Regions from separate parts of the Streptomyces sp. NPDC037271 genome, predicted to be linked through region 1. Evidence: riboswitches for the same ligand, from Rfam matches in the RefSeq annotation. Region 1 holds a riboswitch; the other holds the start of a gene.

Region 1 (4,655 bases):
TCCGGGTTGACGGCGATGCCGACCTGCGGGGGCAGGCCGCGGGCGAACTCCGCGGCGGGGGCGACGGTGTACGCCATCTGCGCGCCGGCCACCTGGCGGAGCTGCTCCTCGGAGCTGAAGACCGGTACGTAGGCCTGGCCGTCGACCTCCAGGGAGGGCAGGTCGAGGGAGCCGCTGTGCGGGCCGCCGCCGTTCGGCAGGGGGATCCACAGGAAGCTGCGGCCGAGCACCTCCACGATCCGGCCGCCGGCGCCCGGCACTCCGAGGGAGGCGGACAACACCTCCTCCAGCTCGTTGCCGGGCCACCCGCCGTACGGGTGTTGCGCCTGTGCCGGGACGTCCATCTGCCTACCTACCGCCTGCCTGGTACCGCTGCTGTGACGGGAAAGGCTAACCCGTTCGGCCCCGCGGCCCTACGGTGCGTCACCCCGTGAAGGCGATACGGCGGAGCGTGTTGGCCGCCGCCCGGTCCAGGAGGACCGCCGAGGTGCAGCCGGCGGGCAGGGTGCCCTCGGTCACCGCGCGCAGCAGGCGGGTGTTGGCCGAGCGGTGCCGCAGGAACGCGTACCGCGACACGCCCCGGCCGCGCTCGCGCTGGCCGGCCAGGGCCTCGTCGGCCTCGACGTCGAGCAGCAGCAGGTGGAGTGTGCCGTCACGGCGGCGGGCCTCGCGGGCCAGCCAGCCGCGCACCCAGGCCTGGGTGCCGCAGTCGTGCACGACGACGCCCTCGCCGGAGCGCAGGGCCCTGCGCAGTCCGGCGTAGTGGGCGAGGCGGACGAGGGGGCGGTAGAGCCCGTACGGCACGAAGCGCGGCATGCGGCGGTCCCAGCGGTCCCGGGTGTCCTGGGAGTCGATGCGCGGTCCGCGCACGGTGCGCTCCATCAGCGTGGACTTCCCGCTGCCGGGCAGGCCGGTGATCACCACCAGGTCCCGGGGTCCGAAGAGCAGGGCGTGCGGGCTGCGGCCGTCCCGGTCCCGCAGATCGCGGACGACGGGTGCGGGCAGCTCGGCGCACGCCTGGGGTGCCGGGGCGACGGGCTGCTCGGGCAGCGCGAGACCGGAGGTGGTGGCGTACGCCGTGGTCCTGTTCACCGTGATCGTCCTCCCCTGGGGCGGTTCACGAGTTCCCATCCCCGTCGAGTGTAAAGAGAAGGTAATGCGCAGGTCTCGCGTTTTCGTGCGCTTACTGCCACAAGCCGGTTACAGATATCGGTCTGCCCACGGATCGGCGGGGCGTGCAATGATGGCGGCGCCAACTGCATACCGGCCGTTTGAATCCGCGCGGGAGAGTCCCCGGCCGCGCCGGGGCGCCGAAGGAGCAAGTCCCTCCCTTGAATCTCTCAGGCCCCGTTACCGCGCGGGCGAGGCACATCTGAAAAGCGGGCCGCCCCTCGACGGGCTGCCCCACCCAAGGTGCAAGTCCCGGCCACCGCGCTCCGGTGGCCGTGACGAACCTCTCAGGTTCCGATGACAGATGGGGAGGATCGACCTCGCCACGTCCTGTCCTGGGAGACGAACGACCGATGAGCAGTACCGAACTCCGCCGTACCGCGCTCGATGCCACGCATCGCGCGCTGGGCGCGACGATGACCGACTTCGCCGGCTGGGACATGCCCCTGCGCTACGGCTCCGAGCGGGACGAGCACGTCGCGGTGCGCACCCGGGCCGGGCTCTTCGACCTCTCCCACATGGGTGAGATCACGGTCACCGGGCCCCAGGCCGCCGACCTGCTGGACTACGCGCTGGTCGGCAACATCGGCAGCGTGAAGCCGGGCCGCGCCCGCTACACCATGATCTGCCGCGAGGACGGCGGCATCCTGGACGACCTGATCGTCTACCGCCTGGGCGACCAGGAGTACATGGTCGTCGCCAACGCCTCCAACGCCCAGGTGGTGCTGGACGCGCTGACCGGGCGCTCGGCCGGCTTCGACGCCGAGGTGCGCGACGACCGCGACGCCTACGCGCTGCTCGCCGTGCAGGGCCCCGAGTCCCCGGCGATCCTCGCGTCGCTGACCGACGCCGACCTGGACGGCCTGAAGTACTACGCCGGTCTGCCCGGCACCGTGGCCGGCGTCCCGGCACTCATCGCGCGCACCGGCTACACCGGCGAGGACGGCTTCGAGCTGTTCGTGAAGCCGGAGCACGCCGTCGGGCTGTGGCAGGCGCTGACCCGGGCGGGCGAGGGCGCCGGGCTGGTCCCGTGCGGACTGTCCTGCCGGGACACGCTCCGCCTGGAGGCGGGCATGCCGCTGTACGGGCACGAGCTGTCGACCGCGCTGACGCCCTTCGACGCCGGGCTCGGCCGGGTGGTGAAGTTCGAGAAGGAGGGCGACTTCGTCGGGCGCGCCGCGCTGACCGAGGCCGCCTCCCGGGCCGAGCAGAACCCGCCCCGCGTCCTGGTCGGCCTGGTCGCCGAGGGCCGCCGGGTGCCGCGCGCCGGGTACCAGGTCGTCGCCGGCGGCGAGGTCGTCGGCGAGGTCACCTCCGGGGCGCCGTCCCCGACGCTGGGCAAGCCGATCGCCATGGCGTACGTCGACCCCGCGCACGCGGCACCCGGCACCGCGGGTGTGGGCGTGGACATCCGGGGCAGCCACGAGCCGTACGAGGTCGTGGCGCTGCCGTTCTACAAGCGGCAGAAGTAGACACCGGGCGGACGGCGGCGCCCTCGTCGCCCCGCGCGTGTCCTCGTCGCCCCGCGCGTGTCCTCGCTGCTCACCAGCGGTTTCAGCAGCCCCTTCACCAGCAGCCCCCCGTCACCAGCACTCCCTCGCGTACAGGAGAATTCAGGCCATGAGCAACCCCCAGCAGCTGCGCTACAGCAAGGAGCACGAGTGGCTGTCGGGCGCCGAGGACGGCGCCTCGACGGTCGGCATCACGGAGCACGCGGCCAACGCACTCGGTGACGTCGTCTTCGTCCAGCTCCCCGAGGTCGGCGACTCGGTGTCCGCGGGCGAGACCTGCGGCGAACTGGAGTCGACCAAGTCGGTCTCCGACCTCTACTCCCCCGTCTCCGGCGAGGTCACCGAGGTCAACGAGGACGTCGTCAACGACCCGTCGCTGGTGAACAGCGCGCCCTTCGAGGGCGGCTGGCTGTTCAAGGTGCGGATCACGGACGAGCCGGCCGACCTGCTCTCCGCCGACGAGTACACCGCCTTCACCGCCGGCTGAGGAGTCACGGACCGCATGTCGCTTCTGAACACCCCCCTGCACGAGCTCGACCCCGACGTCGCCGCCGCCGTCGACGCCGAGCTGGACCGCCAGCAGTCCACCCTCGAGATGATCGCCTCGGAGAACTTCGCCCCGGTCGCGGTCATGGAGGCCCAGGGCTCGGTCCTCACCAACAAGTACGCCGAGGGCTACCCCGGCCGCCGCTACTACGGCGGCTGCGAGCACGTCGACGTGGTCGAGCAGATCGCCATCGACCGGGTCAAGGCGCTCTTCGGCGCCGAGCACGCCAACGTCCAGCCGCACTCGGGCGCCCAGGCCAACGCGGCCGCGATGTTCGCGCTGCTCAAGCCCGGCGACACGATCATGGGTCTGAACCTCGCCCACGGCGGGCACCTGACCCACGGCATGAAGATCAACTTCTCCGGCAAGCTCTACAACGTCGTCCCGTACCACGTCGGCGACGACGGCCAGGTCGACATGGCCGAGGTGGAGCGCCTCGCCAAGGAGACCCGGCCGAAGCTGATCGTGGCCGGCTGGTCGGCCTACCCGCGTCAGCTGGACTTCGCCGCGTTCCGCAAGGTCGCGGACGAGGTCGGCGCGTACCTGATGGTCGACATGGCGCACTTCGCCGGTCTGGTCGCGGCGGGCCTGCACCCGAACCCGGTGCCGCACGCCCACGTCGTCACCACCACCACCCACAAGACGCTGGGCGGCCCGCGCGGCGGTGTGATCCTCTCCACGGCCGAACTGGCCAAGAAGATCAACTCCGCCGTCTTCCCCGGTCAGCAGGGTGGCCCGCTGGAGCACGTGGTGGCCGCCAAGGCCGTCGCCTTCAAGGTCGCCGCGAGCGACGACTTCAAGGAGCGCCAGCGCCGTACGCTGGAAGGCGCCCGCATCCTGGCCGAGCGCCTGGTGAAGGACGACGCGAAGGCGGCGGGCGTCTCGGTGCTGACCGGCGGCACGGACGTCCACCTGGTCCTGGTCGACCTGCGCGACTCCGAGCTGGACGGACAGCAGGCCGAGGACCGCCTCCACGAGGTCGGCATCACGGTCAACCGCAACGCCGTCCCGAACGACCCGCGTCCGCCGATGGTGACCTCGGGTCTGCGCATCGGTACGCCGGCCCTGGCGACCCGCGGCTTCACGGCCGAGGACTTCGCCGAGGTCGCGGACGTGATCGCCGAGGCGCTGAAGCCGTCCTACGACGCCGAGGCCCTCAAGGCACGGGTGAAGACCCTGGCCGACAAGCACCCGCTGTACCCGGGTCTGGACAAGTAGCACCCCACGTGTTCAGGTGCGCCGTGCCCGCCACAAGCGGGCACGGCGCGTCCCACCCCGACCAAGCACCACCCTCTGCACCACCCCCGTTCTGAGGAGTCCCCGTGGCCATCTCGGTCTTCGACCTGTTCTCGATCGGCATCGGCCCGTCGAGCTCCCACACGGTCGGCCCGATGCGCGCGGCCCGCATGTTCGCCCGGCGCCTGCGC
Region 2 (4,655 bases), on a different contig from region 1:
GTGGCGTAGGGCAGCATCGGAGATGTGAGAACCGCGCCCACGATCCTGCATCTCGACATGGATGCCTTCTTCGCCTCGGTGGAGCAGGCGTCCAAGCCGAGTCTGCGCGGGAAGGCCGTGGTCGTGGGCGGCCTCGGGCCACGAGGCGTGGTCGCCACCTGCTCGTACGAGGCGCGGGTCTTCGGCGTGCACTCGGCGATGCCCATGGGCCAGGCCCGGCGGCTGGCACCCAACGCCGCGTACCTCGTCCCGCGCTTCGAGCTCTACCGGTCGATCAGCGAGCAGGTGATGCGGCTGCTGCGGGCGCTGTCGCCCCTGGTGGAGCCGCTGAGCCTGGACGAGGCCTTCGTGGACCTGGAGGCCGGCGGGACGGCCTGGGACGCGGAGTCGGCGCGGCTGGCCGGCGCGAAGCTGCGCACGGACATCCGCACCGTCACCGGCCTCACCGGGTCCGTGGGGCTCGCCGCCTCCAAGATGCTCGCCAAGATCGCCTCCGAGGAGGCCAAACCCGACGGGCTGGTACTGATCCCGCCGGGGACCGAGCGGGCGATGCTGGAGCCGATGACGGTGCGGACGCTGCCCGGTGTGGGCCCGGCCACGGGAGACCACCTGCGGCGGGCCGGGATCACCACGGTCGGCGAGATCGCCGAGGCGGGCGAGGACGAGCTCGTACGGCTGCTGGGCAAGGCGCACGGGCATGCCCTCTACGCCATGGCCCTGGCCCGTGACGAGCGGCCCGTGGTGGCCGAGCGGGAGACCAAGTCGGTGTCCGTCGAGGACACCTACGACGTGGACATCCACGACCGGTTGCGGGTCGGTGTGGAAGTCGGGCGGCTGGCCGACCGGTGCGTACGGAGGCTGCGCGCCTCCGGGCTGTCCGGGCGGACCATCGTGCTCAAGGTACGCAGGTACGACTTCTCCACGCTGACGCGCTCCGAGACCCTCCGGGGGCCCACGGACGACCCGGGTGTGGTGCGGGAGGCCGCGGCCCGGCTGCTGGACTCCGTGGACACCACGGGCGGCGTGCGGCTGCTCGGGGTCGGCGTCAGCGGACTCGCCGACTACACGCAGGAGGACCTCTTCGCGCAGGCGGCGGGGGACCGGGCCGACGAGCTCGCCGAGGAACCCGATCCGGAGCCCGCCGCGGAGCACCGGCCGGCCCCCGCCGAGCGCCGGTGGCCGGCGGGGCACGACGTGCGGCACGCGGAGTACGGGCACGGGTGGGTGCAGGGCAGCGGACTGGGGAGGGTCACCGTGCGGTTCGAGACGCCCTACTCGGAGACCGGCCGGGTACGGACCTTCCCGGTGGACGACCCGGACCTGGCACCGGCGGATCCGCTGCCACTGGTCGCGCCCGTGCCGCGAAGACCCGGGGCGTCCGGGCCGGCGGGCGCGGAGGGCGGCCCGGACCTCGCCGCGGGCACCGACGCGCGGACCGGCCCGGCGGGGCCCGCGTGTCCTGCCGTCGGCCAGGACCTGACGTGACGGCGCCCGCCGACCGGCGCCGGGGAGGGGGACCGAGGGGGCCGGCCGGAAGACGGAAGGGGAGGCGGGGGAGGGTGTCGGCGAGCGTCGGCAGGGCCGGTGGGGTTGCTCCTCGTGTCCTGCGGGCGGCGGAGAGGGCGGTCGGAGCCCGCGTCTGCGCCACGATCCTCCGGATGGGCCCGGGCGGGCAGGGCGCGGTGGGACCGGACCGCCGTCAGCTCTCCTCCTTGCCCTGGCCCGCCAGCCTGCCGAAGTCGTGGTCGGGGAGCGGGGGAGGAGCGGCGACGTCGAGACCGTAGTGGTGGTAGAGCTGGAGTTCCTGTTCCGGCGAGAGATGGCGGCCGACGCCGAAGTCGGGAGCCTCCCTGATCAGAGCCCGGTCGAAGGGCACGCGCAGGGTGCCCTCGACCAGCTCGCTGGGCTCCAGGGGCACGAAGGCGTCCCTGCTGAACAGGCCGGTGCGTATGGCAGCCCACTCGGGGACCCCGGTGGCGTCGTCGAGATAGACCTCGTCGACAGTGCCGATCCGGGTGCCGTTGCGGTCGAACGCCTTGCGGCCGATCAGATTGCGCGGGTCGATGTCGGTACGCACGGGGCCCTCCATTGGGTCGCACTGGGCTCGCACACCAGCCGCCGAATCATCCGTAAGTACTACAAAAGAGCACATATGGCCGGTCGGCCACTCGAAGTCCGTGCGGCGACCTCGCTGGTACGCTGGCAAACGGCTGCTGACCCCGTGCGGGAGAGTCCTCCGGACACCACCGGAGGCGCCGAAGGAGCAAATCCTCCCCGGAATCTCTCAGGCTCACGTACCGCACGGACGAGGTCACTCTGGAAAGCAGGGCGGGCGTCAACGGCTTCCGCTCTCACCGACGGTGAAAGCCGGGAGAGCCCTCGGGCCCCCGGTGAAGCTCTCAGGTCGAGATGACAGAGGGGGAGGCCGTCCGGGTACCCGCGCCGTGGTGCCCCTCGAAGGTCGTCAGACCAGGAGGCCTCCGCAATGACCGCCCATCGCACTCCGCTCTCCGAGCTCGAACAGTCGGCACCGTTCGAGCAGCGCCACATCGGCCCCGACCAAGAGGCCCGGGCCAAGATGCTCGCGCAGGTCGGCTACGGTTCGCTCGACGAGCTGACGGCCGCCGCGGTGCCGGATGTGATCAAGAACGCCGACGCGCTGGACCTGCCCGGTGCGCGCTCCGAGGCCGAGGTGCTGGCCGAGCTGCGCTCCCTGGCCGACCGCAACCAGGTCCTCGACTCCATGATCGGCCTCGGCTACTACGGCACCTTCACCCCGCCGGTCATCCTGCGCAACGTCATGGAGAACCCGGCCTGGTACACCGCGTACACGCCGTACCAGCCGGAGATCTCCCAGGGACGTCTCGAGGCCCTGCTGAACTTCCAGACCATGGTGGCCGAGCTCACCGGCCTGCCGACCTCCGGTGCCTCGCTGCTCGACGAGGGCACCGCCGCCGCCGAGGCCATGGCGCTCTCCCGGCGCATGGGCAAGAACAAGAAGGGCCTCTTCCTGGTCGACGCGGACGCCCTGCCGCAGACCATCGCCGTGATACGGACCCGCGCCGAGCCGACCGGCGTCGAGGTCGTCGTCGCCGACCTCGGCGAGGGCATCCCGGCCGAGGTCGCGGAGCGGGAGATCAACGGCGTCCTGATCCAGTACCCGGGCGCCTCCGGTGCCGTGCGCGACATCAAGCCGGTGATCGACCGGGCGCACGAGCTCGGCGCCCTCGTCACCGTCGCCGCCGACCTGCTCGCCCTCACGCTGCTCACCTCGCCCGGCGAGCTGGGCGCGGACATCGCCATCGGCACCACGCAGCGCTTCGGTGTGCCGATGGGCTTCGGCGGACCGCACGCCGGCTACATGGCGGTGCACGAGAAGTTCGCGCGCAGCCTGCCCGGCCGCCTGGTCGGCGTCTCCGTGGACGCCGACGGCAACAAGGCCTACCGCCTCGCCCTGCAGACCCGCGAGCAGCACATCCGCCGCGAGAAGGCCACCAGCAACATCTGCACCGCGCAGGTGCTGCTCGCCGTCATGGCCGGCATGTACGCCGTGTACCACGGGCCGGAGGGGCTGCGGGCCGTCGCGCGCCGCACCCACCGGTACGCCACGGTCATCGCCGCGGGTCTCGCGGCCGGCGGTGTCGAGATCGTGCACGGCGCCTACTTCGACACGGTCACCGCGCGGGTGCCGGGCCGGGCCGCCGAGGTCGTCCACGCCGCCCGGGAGAACGGCATCAACCTGCGCCTCGTCGACGCCGACCACGTGTCGTTCGCCTGCGACGAGACCACCACGCGCGCCCAGGTCGGCGGCGTGTGGAACGCCTTCGGCGTCGAGGGCGACATCGAGGCGCTGGACGCGGCGACCGGGGAGACGCTGCCCGAGGCCCGGCTGCGCACCGACGACTTCCTGACCCACCCGGTCTTCCACCAGTACCGCTCCGAGACCGCGATGCTGCGCTACCTGCGCCGCCTCGCGGACCGCGACTACGCGCTGGACCGCGGCATGATCCCGCTGGGCTCCTGCACCATGAAGCTCAACGCGACCACCGAGATGGAGCCGGTGACGTGGCCGGAGTTCGGTGCCCTGCACCCCTTCGCGCCCGCCGCGCAGGCGCAGGGCTACCTCACGCTCATCCGTGAGCTGGAGGAGCGGCTCGCCGAGGTCACCGGGTACGACAAGGTCTCGCTCCAGCCGAACGCCGGGTCGCAGGGCGAGTTCGCCGGCCTGCTCGCCGTACGCGCCTACCACCGCGCCAACGGTGACGAGCAGCGCACCGTCTGCCTCATCCCGTCCTCCGCGCACGGCACCAACGCCGCCAGCGCGGTCATGGCCGGCATGAAGGTCGTCGTCGTCAAGACCGCCGAGGACGGCGAGATCGACGTCGAGGACCTGCGCGCCAAGATCGAGAAGCACCGCGACGAGCTGTCCGTGCTGATGATCACGTACCCCTCCACGCACGGCGTCTTCGAGGAGCACGTCGCCGACATCTGCGCCCGGGTGCACGACGCCGGCGGCCAGGTCTACGTGGACGGCGCCAACCTCAACGCCCTGGTCGGCCTCGCCAAGCCCGGCCACTTCGGCGGCGACGTCTCCCACCTGAACCTGCACAAGACGTTCTGCATCCCGCACGGCGGCGGCGGTCCGGGCGTCGGCC

The links. A riboswitch is a leader RNA that binds a small molecule or an ion and turns the genes downstream of it on or off. The one in region 1 is predicted to bind glycine.
Region 2: linked by a shared signal. The riboswitch ahead of gcvP (aminomethyl-transferring glycine dehydrogenase) and the one ahead of gcvT (glycine cleavage system aminomethyltransferase GcvT) in region 1 are both predicted to bind glycine.

Annotation. Positions count from the first base shown of each region.
Region 1 is NZ_JBVJVN010000016.1:125,060-129,714, forward strand. Features, by position in the region: gene ACZ7G3_RS25130 (enhanced serine sensitivity protein SseB) at 1-344, opposite strand, end outside; gene ACZ7G3_RS25135 (AAA family ATPase) at 424-1,092, opposite strand; glycine riboswitch at 1,273-1,366, shown strand; glycine riboswitch at 1,367-1,484, shown strand; gene gcvT (glycine cleavage system aminomethyltransferase GcvT) at 1,524-2,642, shown strand; gene gcvH (glycine cleavage system protein GcvH) at 2,791-3,168, shown strand; gene glyA (serine hydroxymethyltransferase) at 3,184-4,446, shown strand; gene ACZ7G3_RS25155 (L-serine ammonia-lyase) at 4,551-4,655, shown strand, end outside.
Region 2 is NZ_JBVJVN010000003.1:432,038-436,692, reverse strand. Features, by position in the region: gene ACZ7G3_RS09775 (DNA polymerase IV) at 25-1,485, shown strand; gene ACZ7G3_RS09770 (PRC-barrel domain-containing protein) at 1,700-2,077, opposite strand; glycine riboswitch at 2,215-2,310, shown strand; gene gcvP (aminomethyl-transferring glycine dehydrogenase) at 2,486-4,655, shown strand, end outside.